DNA from 2 places in the Fundidesulfovibrio sp. YSD1 genome. Region 2 is predicted to be linked to the other one. Evidence: riboswitches for the same ligand, from Rfam matches in the RefSeq annotation. Region 2 holds a riboswitch; the other holds the start of a gene.
What was found. Region 2 has a riboswitch for cobalamin ahead of cobT (nicotinate-nucleotide--dimethylbenzimidazole phosphoribosyltransferase). Riboswitches for the same ligand answer to the same signal wherever they lie in the genome.
Positions count from the first base shown of each region.

Region 1: linked by a shared signal. The riboswitch ahead of ACZ5V4_RS12605 (radical SAM protein) and the one ahead of cobT (nicotinate-nucleotide--dimethylbenzimidazole phosphoribosyltransferase) in region 2 are both predicted to bind cobalamin.

Region 1 is NZ_AP043666.1:2,684,122-2,688,386, forward strand. Features, by position in the region: gene ACZ5V4_RS12595 (ribonuclease catalytic domain-containing protein) at 1-566, shown strand, start outside; gene plsY (glycerol-3-phosphate 1-O-acyltransferase PlsY) at 754-1,350, shown strand; cobalamin riboswitch at 1,364-1,562, shown strand; gene ACZ5V4_RS12605 (radical SAM protein) at 1,792-2,523, shown strand; gene ACZ5V4_RS12610 (ribonucleoside triphosphate reductase) at 2,447-4,265, shown strand, end outside.
Region 2 is NZ_AP043666.1:3,184,929-3,189,193, reverse strand. Features, by position in the region: gene ACZ5V4_RS14850 (glycosyltransferase family protein) at 1-722, opposite strand, end outside; gene ACZ5V4_RS14845 (ATP-dependent 6-phosphofructokinase) at 784-2,109, shown strand; cobalamin riboswitch at 2,137-2,299, shown strand; gene cobT (nicotinate-nucleotide--dimethylbenzimidazole phosphoribosyltransferase) at 2,563-3,636, shown strand; gene ACZ5V4_RS14835 (hypothetical protein) at 3,739-3,933, shown strand; gene ACZ5V4_RS14830 (hypothetical protein) at 3,943-4,265, opposite strand, start outside.

The DNA.
Region 1 (4,265 bases), 500 kb from region 2:
ACGCCGGGATCTGGACCGACCCCGTGGAGATGCACCGCGTGGTCAAGCAGCTGGCCCCGGCCAGCCTGGACGTGCGCCCGGCCAGGCACGCGAGCCTGGCGGCCGACGCGTACAGCCCCATCACCTCGCCGCTTCGGCGCATCTCGGACTTCGTGAACCTGGCCCAGGTGGAGGCCTTCCTGGCCTCGGGCTCCCCGCGCTTTTCGCGCGAGGAGTTGGCGGCCATGCTGCCCGTCCTCTCCGCGCGCCTGGACGCGGTGGGCCAGATCCAGCGCTTCAGGCCCAGATACTGGAAGCTCGCGTTCCTGCGCGAGCACGGCCGCGAGCGGGAGTTCGAGGCCGTGGCCCTGGAGGACTGCGGCCCGTTCGCCAGCCTGATGATGACGGAGATCCAGTTGTTCGTGCGCGCGGGCAGCGACACCCTGGGCGGGCGCGCGCAGCCCGGCCAGCGCTACTGGCTGAAGATCGGCAAGGTGGACCCGCTGACCAACGAGTTCCGGGTCACGGGCGCGCGCGAGGCCGAGGACAAGCCCGACGTGGGCGACCTGTTCGGCCAGGGGGCGTAGGGACCGGCCGGGTTCGCCGCCCGCGCGGAGTCCGCCCACGGGGGCTGGGCGTCCCGCAATGCCGCGCCTTGAGCGCTTGCAATGGCGGCCGGGTGTGCTTCGTTGACCGCGAGGCCACGCTCTGGCAGATTTCGGACACCACGGCGCGGGCAGCGCCCCAGGCAAGACAGCACGCAAGGAGCAGCACGTGATCGCCAAGCTTTTCTGGCTCGCCCTGGCCTACCTGGCCGGTTCCTTCCCCTTCGGCCTTTTCATCGCCCAGGCCGCGCGGGGCATCGACCCGCGCGCCGCCGGCAGCGGCAACATCGGGGCCACCAACGTGGCCAGGCTCTGCGGAACGAAACTCGGCGTCCTCACCCTGGTCTGCGACGCGCTCAAGGGATTCGTGCCCGTGGCCGTGGCCTGGCAGATGTCCGAGGGCGCGTTCTACCCGTCGCTTGCGGCCCTGGCCGCCGTGGGCGGGCACATGTTCCCGGTGTTTCTGAACTTCAAGGGCGGCAAGGGCGTGGCCACTGCCATAGGCGCGTTTTTGGCGCTCTCGCCCTGGGCCACGGTGGTCTCCGGGCTCGCCTGCGCCGGAACCATCGCGCTCACGGGCTTCGTCTCGGCCGGGTCGCTCCTCTTGGCGGCCAGCCTGCCCGTGACGGTGTGGGCGGCCTCCGGGTTCGCGCCCGTGCCGGTCACGGCCGTGGTGGCCGCGCTGATCATCGCCAAGCACAAGGACAACATCCGCCGCCTGAGGGCCGGGGAAGAGAAGCCCTGGAGAAAAAAGTCAGGCGAATAGAGCCGTTGTAATTTTTAACTTGACTCCCCCTGGGGAGGCTCATACATTTCGCGAGTACGCCCCGGAAAACGGAAGACGGTGTGAATCCGTCACAGGCGCGCTGCTGTAACCGGCACGAAAACGGGCGGGGAGCCACTGGGTGAGAACCCGGGAAGGCCTCCGCGCACCACCCGGCCGGAAGTCAGAAGACGTATCCGGGGATGATCGGCCAGGCTCCGCGAACGGGCCATGGTTCCCGCGTTTCGTCCTGGCGGGCTCTCCCGCACCAGGACGCCACCACCCGATCGGGGCGTATTATTTTTCGTATTTGACAAACGCAGCACTGGCGCGCCTTCGCGGCCGCCGTGGATTTGGAAATCCGTAACTAACTGGCATAGCGAAATCTTTTTTGCTTTTGCCAGGCCTTTGCATCTGCTACTTGAACCCGGACCGCCTATGAGCATGGAACCGCAACCTCCCCGCCGCGAAGACCAGGCCCCAAGGGCCAGGGTCAGGGCAGTGACGCCCCTGTCGCTGTGCGACTGGCCCGGCAAGAGCGTCTCCGTGCTCTTCCTGGGGGGGTGCAACCTGCGCTGCCCCACCTGCCACAACGCAACGCTCGCGTTCACCCCTTCGCGCCACCCGGTCCTGGACCCGGGCGCGGTGCTGAAGGCCCTGCGTGCGCGCAAAGCCTGGCTTGACGGCGTGGTGGTCTGCGGGGGCGAGCCCACCCTGGACCCGGGCTTGCCCGGCCTGGTGGAGGAGCTCGCCGCGCTCGGCCTCCCCGTTAAGGTGGACAGCAACGGCATGCGCCCGGACGTGATCGCCCGGGTGCTCGAGCGCTCGCCCGCCACGGTGTTCGCCGTGGACGTGAAGGGCCCCTGGGAGCGCTACCCCGCGCTCACCGGCGGGGCCGTCTCGCCCGCCGAGGCAGCCGGGGCGCTTGCCCAGGTGTTCGCCATGGCGAGCGAACGCCCGCAATCATTTCTTTTCCGCATCACCCTCGTTCCGGGGCTCTCCCCGGAGGACGTGCGCGCCGCCCGGCGTCAGCTGCCGGAGGGTTTCGCACTCAAGGAACAACTCTACGTGCCGCCCCCCGGCGGCAAGGAGACCACGCATGCCCCTGCAGATAGAGAAGCGCGACGGATGTCTGGAGACCTGGTCGCTCGAGCGGATATCCCAGGCAATCCTTAAGGCCCTCAAGGCCAGCGGCATCCAGGACCCCCTTCTCGCCAAGCGCCTCGCCCGGAAGGTGGAGGAGAAGCTGGCCGGAGCGGATGTGCCCAGGCAGGAGCACGTGCAGGACATGGTCGAGCGCGTGCTCATGGAGTCGCGCCTCTACGACGTGGCCAAGCGCTTCATCATCTACCGCGAGAAGAGGCGCGCCCTGCGCGAGCAGAAGGCCGCCTACCTGGACATCTCCGACACCATAGACAACTACCTCTCCAAGGCCGACTGGCGCGTGGCCGAGAACGCCAACATGGCCCACTCCTTCCAGGGGCTCATGCTGCACCTCTCGGGCACGGTGCAGGCCCGCTACGCCCTGGAGAAATATCCCGAGGAAGTCCGCGCCGCCCACGACCACGGCTACTTCCACATCCACGACCTTTCCTTCGGCCTGGCGGGCTACTGCGCGGGCTGGAGCCTGCGCGACCTGCTGCTCGAGGGCTTCAACCTCGAGGGCCGCTCCTCGGCCGGGCCGGCCAGGCACTTCGACTCGGCGCTTGGCCAGATGGTCAACTTCCTGGGCACGCTCCAGAACGAGTGGGCCGGGGCCCAGGCCTTCAACAACGTGGACACCTACCTGGCCCCGTTCATCCGCCACGACAAGCTCACCTACCACCAGGTGCGCCAGGCCGTGCAGAAGTTCGTGTTCAACCTGAACACCACCTCGCGCTGGGGCGGCCAGACCCCGTTCACCAACCTGAGCTTCGACCTCACCCCGCCCAAGCACGTGGCGGGCGAGGCCGTGATCATCGGCGGCAAGCTCCAGGACGCGGTCTACGGCGACTTCCAGGCCGAGATGGACATGTTCAACAAGGCCTTCCTGGAGGTCATGGCCGAGGGCGACTACTTCGGGCAGATCTTCTCCTTCCCCATCCCGACCTACAACGTCACCGAGGACTTCCCCTGGGAGTCGCCCATCGGGTCGAGCCTTTTGGAACTCACGGCCAAGTACGGCGCGCCCTACTTCCAGAACTTCATCAACTCCGACCTCTCCCCCGAGGACGTGCGCTCCATGTGCTGCCGCCTGCAGATGGATCTGCGCGAACTGCGCAACAAGGTGGGCGGGCTCTTCGGCGCGGGCGATTTGACCGGCTCCATCGGCGTGGTCACGCTCAACCTGCCCAAGCTCGCCTATCTGGCCCACGGCGAGGAGGACTTCCTGGATCTGGTGGGCGAGTACGCCGCCCTGGCCAAGGACGCCCTGGAGTTCAAGCGCAAGCTCATCCAGGACAACCTGGACAAGGGCATGTTCCCCTATTCGGGGCGCTACCTGAAGAACGGCTACAAGGGCCACTTCTCCACCATCGGCCTGGTGGGCGGGCACGAGGCCTGCCTGAACATCCTGGGCAAGGGCATCGAGACCGACGCGGGCATCAGGCTCATGACGCGCACGCTGAACCACCTGCGCGAGATCACCAGCCGCTTCCAGGAGGAAACCGGGCACCTCTACAACCTTGAGGCCACCCCGGCCGAGGGCACCAGCTACCGCCTGGCCAAGATCGACAAGAACCTCTATTCGGACATCCAGGCCTCGGGCAACGGCACCCCGTACTACACCAACTCCACCAATCTGCCCGTGGGCCTGTGCGAGGACGTGATCGCCGCGCTCGAGCACCAGAACAAGCTCCAGCCGCTCTACACCGGCGGCACGGTGTTCCACACCTTCCTGGGCGAGGCCGTGGCCGACACCGAAGCGCTCAAGAACTTCA
Region 2 (4,265 bases):
CCGAAGCCAGCGAACCCGGCCGGTATCGCCCCGCAGGCCATGGCCTCCAGCGGCGGCAGGGGGCAGCCCTCGGGGAAGCCCGTGGCCAGGAAGCAGTGGCACAGGCCCAGGGCTTCGGCCACCTGGGCCTGGCCCATGCCCGCTATCTCAACCCAGCGCACGTCGAAGTTGCCCCTGGCCGCCACGATGGAGCGGACCTGGTCCGCCAGGGCCTTGTTCTTGCGCGGCATGTAGGCCACGGTCAGTTCCCCGGGCTTGCGCTGCGGGGCCTTGAACACGCCGAGGTCGATGCCCGGCCGGAGCACCGGGGCCTCGGCCCCCAGGCACTGCCCGATGAACCAGGATACCGGGCGCGACACCGCCGCGAAGGACACCGGCAGCGAGCGCCAGTCCACGCCTTGTGGCAGGCCGTTGAAGAGGTAGGCCCAGTTCTGCACGTAGAGCAGGCAGCGCGCCCCGGCGGAGAGCCCCGGGGCCAGGGCGTTCACCCAGCCCTCGGGCACGACCCAGACGTCGGACGCGCGGAGTTCGGCGCGCGCTAGGTCCACGGCCGGGACGTCCGGGCCGGGTGGCCGCCACGCGGGCGGCTCGCGCAGGGCGAGGAAGGCCTCGCGCCCGGCCTCGCGCAGCATGGCGGCCATGCGCCAGAGCACGGCCACGCCGCCGGTGGGCTTGCGCACCGGGGGGACGAAGAAGAAAGTGCGTGAATGTCCTGGTTGCATGTCTCCCGACCGCCTTGCTAGTGTGGGCTCCGACAGCCATCCCTCAGCCGCGAGGTTTCGCATGCACGAGAGCGAGCGCTCAGGCCGCCCCTGGCCGCGCCTGACACCGGACCAGACCGCCGTGCCGTCGCTCGGCCCGGCCAAGATACCGAACCCGCGCCAGAATTCCCTGTTCGTGGACGATGAGCAAGGGGTTTTGGTGGACATCCTGGCGCCCGAGGGCCCGGACGCCCTCCCCCCCGCGCGCATGGAGCGCGCCGGGCCGCGCCGCAGCATCTATTTCGACCCGCCCAAGACAAAATGCGCCGTGGTCACCTGCGGCGGGCTCTGCCCGGGCATCAACGGCGTGATCCGCTCCATCGTCATGGAGGCCCACCACGGCTACCGGGTCTCGGCGGTGCTCGGGGTGCGCTACGGGCTGTCCGGGTTCGCGCCGAAAAACGCCCCCCGGGTCACGCGCCTGACGCCCGAGTGCGTCTCGGACATCCACGGCTTCGGCGGCACGGTGCTCGGCTCCTCGCGCGGGCCGCAGGACCCCGAGGAGGTGGTGGACGCCCTGGAGCGGCTCAATGTGGGCGTGCTCTTCGTGCTGGGCGGGGTGGGCACCATGCGCGCGGCCCGGGCCATCCACGAGGTCACGGAGCGCCGCAGGCTGCGCCTGGGCATCGTGTGCATCCCCAAGACCATCGACAACGACATCCACTTCGTCTCGCGCACCTTCGGCTTCGACACGGCCGTGGAAAAGGCCGTGGAGGCCATCCGCTGCGCCCACGTGGAGGCCATGGGCGCGCCCTACGGCATCGGACTCGTCAAGCTCATGGGCCGCGAGTCGGGCTTCATCGCGGCGGCCGCCTCGCTCTCCATCAAGGAGGTCAACTTCGTGCTCGTGCCCGAGCAGCCCTTCGCCCTGGACGGCCCGGGCGGGCTTCTCGAGACCCTGGAGGCCAGGCTCCTCAGGCGCGGCCACGCAGTGATCGTGGCGGCCGAGGGCGCGGGGCAGGAGCTCCTGCCCGAATCCGTGCTCACGGACGCCTCAGGCAACAGGATGCTGGGCGACATCTGCGGGCTTCTGCAGGCGCGCATCAAGGCCCACTTCAAGGGCAGGCTGCCCATCACGCTCAAGTACATCGACCCAAGCTACATCATCCGCTCCGTCCCGGCCGGCGCCGCGGACCTGGCCCAGTGCAACATGCTCGGGGCCATGGCCGTGCACGCGGGCATGGCGGGCAAGACCGGGATCATGGTCAGCACCCTGCACGAGGTCCCGGTGCACGTGCCCCTGCCCCTGGTGACGGCCGGACGCAAGAAGCTCGACCTGAACACCAGCTACTGGCAGCAGGTCATGGACTCCACGGGCCAGAACAACCCAAAGGCGTGCTCCCCTTGACCCGGAGGCGCAAGGCGGGCTAAGCCCTGCCCTGCCATTTCCGGCCGTTACGGAACTACGGTGAAAGTCCGTGGCGGTCCCGCCGCAGTAAGCGGAGACGATGCCCGTGAAGCCACTGTCCCTGGGGACGGGAAGGACGGGCGGAGGATGACCCGCGAGCCTGAAGACGGACGGCCGGAACCGTTTCGCGGATTGAACCCATGGTAACGGCGATCCCTTGACCCCCTCCCCGGGGGCCAGGGGATTTTTTATTTGCCCAACGGGAACGCCCAGGATTTCCCAAGCCCAAGGAGCGACCGCTCCGAGCGCCCCGGCGCCCTCCCTCCCCGTCCGGCCAGGACCGCGCAGGGGGCCGAAACCCGCAGGCGGCTTTGCGCCGAGTAACGTTTCGGTTCCCCGCGCGGTCCTGATGGCGGGGCGGGAGGACGCCGGGAGCGCGCACAAGGACACCCCATGCCTTCTTCCTTCGATTCCCTCGACTCCCTGCTCGCCTCCATCTCCCCGGTGGACGCCTCCCTGGCACCGAAAGTCCAGGCCCGCCTGGACGACCTGACCAAGCCCCGGGGCAGCCTGGGCCGCCTGGAAGAGCTCGCCCTGCGCCTGAGCCTCATCCAGGGCGGAGAGGCCCCCCAGCCCGACCCGGCCGTGATCTTCACCTGCGCGGGCGACCACGGCGTGGTGGAGGAGAACGTGAGCCTCTTCCCCCAGGAGGTCACGCGCCAGATGGTGCTCAACTTCATGGGCGGGGGCGCGGCCATCAACGTGCTGGCCCGCCAGGCCGGGGCCAGGCTGGTGGTGGTGGACGCGGGCAGCGCGGGCGGGCCTTTCCCCGAGCACCCGGGGCTCGTGCAGGCCAAGGTGGCCCCGGGCACGGCCAACATGGCCGTTGGCCCGGCCATGACCCGCGAGCAGTGCCTTCAGGCCCTGCTCACCGGGGCGAACCTGGCGCGCCGGGCCGCTGCCGAGGGCTGCCGCACCGTGGGCACCGGCGACATGGGCATCGGCAACACCACGCCGTCCACGGCGCTCTTCTGCTCGTTCCTGGGGCTTTCGCCCGAGGGCGTCACCGGACCGGGCACCGGCCTGGACGCGGACGGGGTCTCGCGCAAGGCCAGGGTGGTGGCCAAGTCTTTGGAGGCCAACCGCGAGGCCGTGACCTCGGGGGACGCGCTGTCCATCCTGGCCGCGCTGGGCGGGTTCGAGATCGCCTGCCTGGCCGGGGTGATCCTTGGCGGGGCGGCCTGCGAGATGGCCGTGCTGGTGGACGGGTTCATCTCCACGGCCGCGTGCGTGGCCGCGCTGCGCCTGGCTCCGGACGCCGCCGGGTACTGCTTCTTCAGCCACGCCTCGGCCGAGCCCGGCCACCAGGCCGTAATGCGCGCGCTCGACGCCAGGCCGCTCCTGGACCTGGGCATGCGCCTGGGCGAAGGCACCGGGGCGGCCCTGGCGCTTGTGCTCCTGCGCTCGGGGGCGGCGATCCTGAACGAAATGGCCACGTTCTCCCAGGCCGGGGTGAGCAAGGGCTAGGTCACCCTGGAATCAGGGAGTGACAAAAATCCGGGCAGGCACTATTCTTTCCTCAAAGGGCGGCCGCCTTCGGCCGCCCGCCTGGAAGGCAGGGGGAAGGCCATGTACGACGGACTCGTCCACGTAGCCGCCTATGACGGGCTGGTTCACTCGCCGGATGCGGTCGTCGCGCACCCGGCGGGCGAGTTCGCGGCCCATCCCCCGGGCCACGTGATCATCCCCACCCCTCCGGCCGACCAGGTCATCCACGTGATCATGGAGAACATCGTCGGCCACGTGGTCAACGAAATCATCTGACGCGTTCCCTCAGCGCGGTATGCGCGCAAGCCCCACCGCCACGAAGGACCACATCGACATCCCCCAGACAACCAGGCCCACGGCCCAGGTTGGCGCGGTGAAGCGCCCGAGCCTGTCCGCCCTGTGCGCCAGCAGGCAGCCGGTCATGGCCAGGATCGGGAAGAGGTAGCGCCCCTGGGGCTGGAAGTCGTTGTTCCAGGAGTGCCAGAAGGACTGCCCCACGGTCAGCAGGGAAAAGACCAACCACAGGCAAAGCGCCGCCCTGTCCGCCGGGCCCCGCAGGGCCAGGCCGGCGGCCGCGAGCACCATGAAGGCCAGCGCGGCCCTGCCGA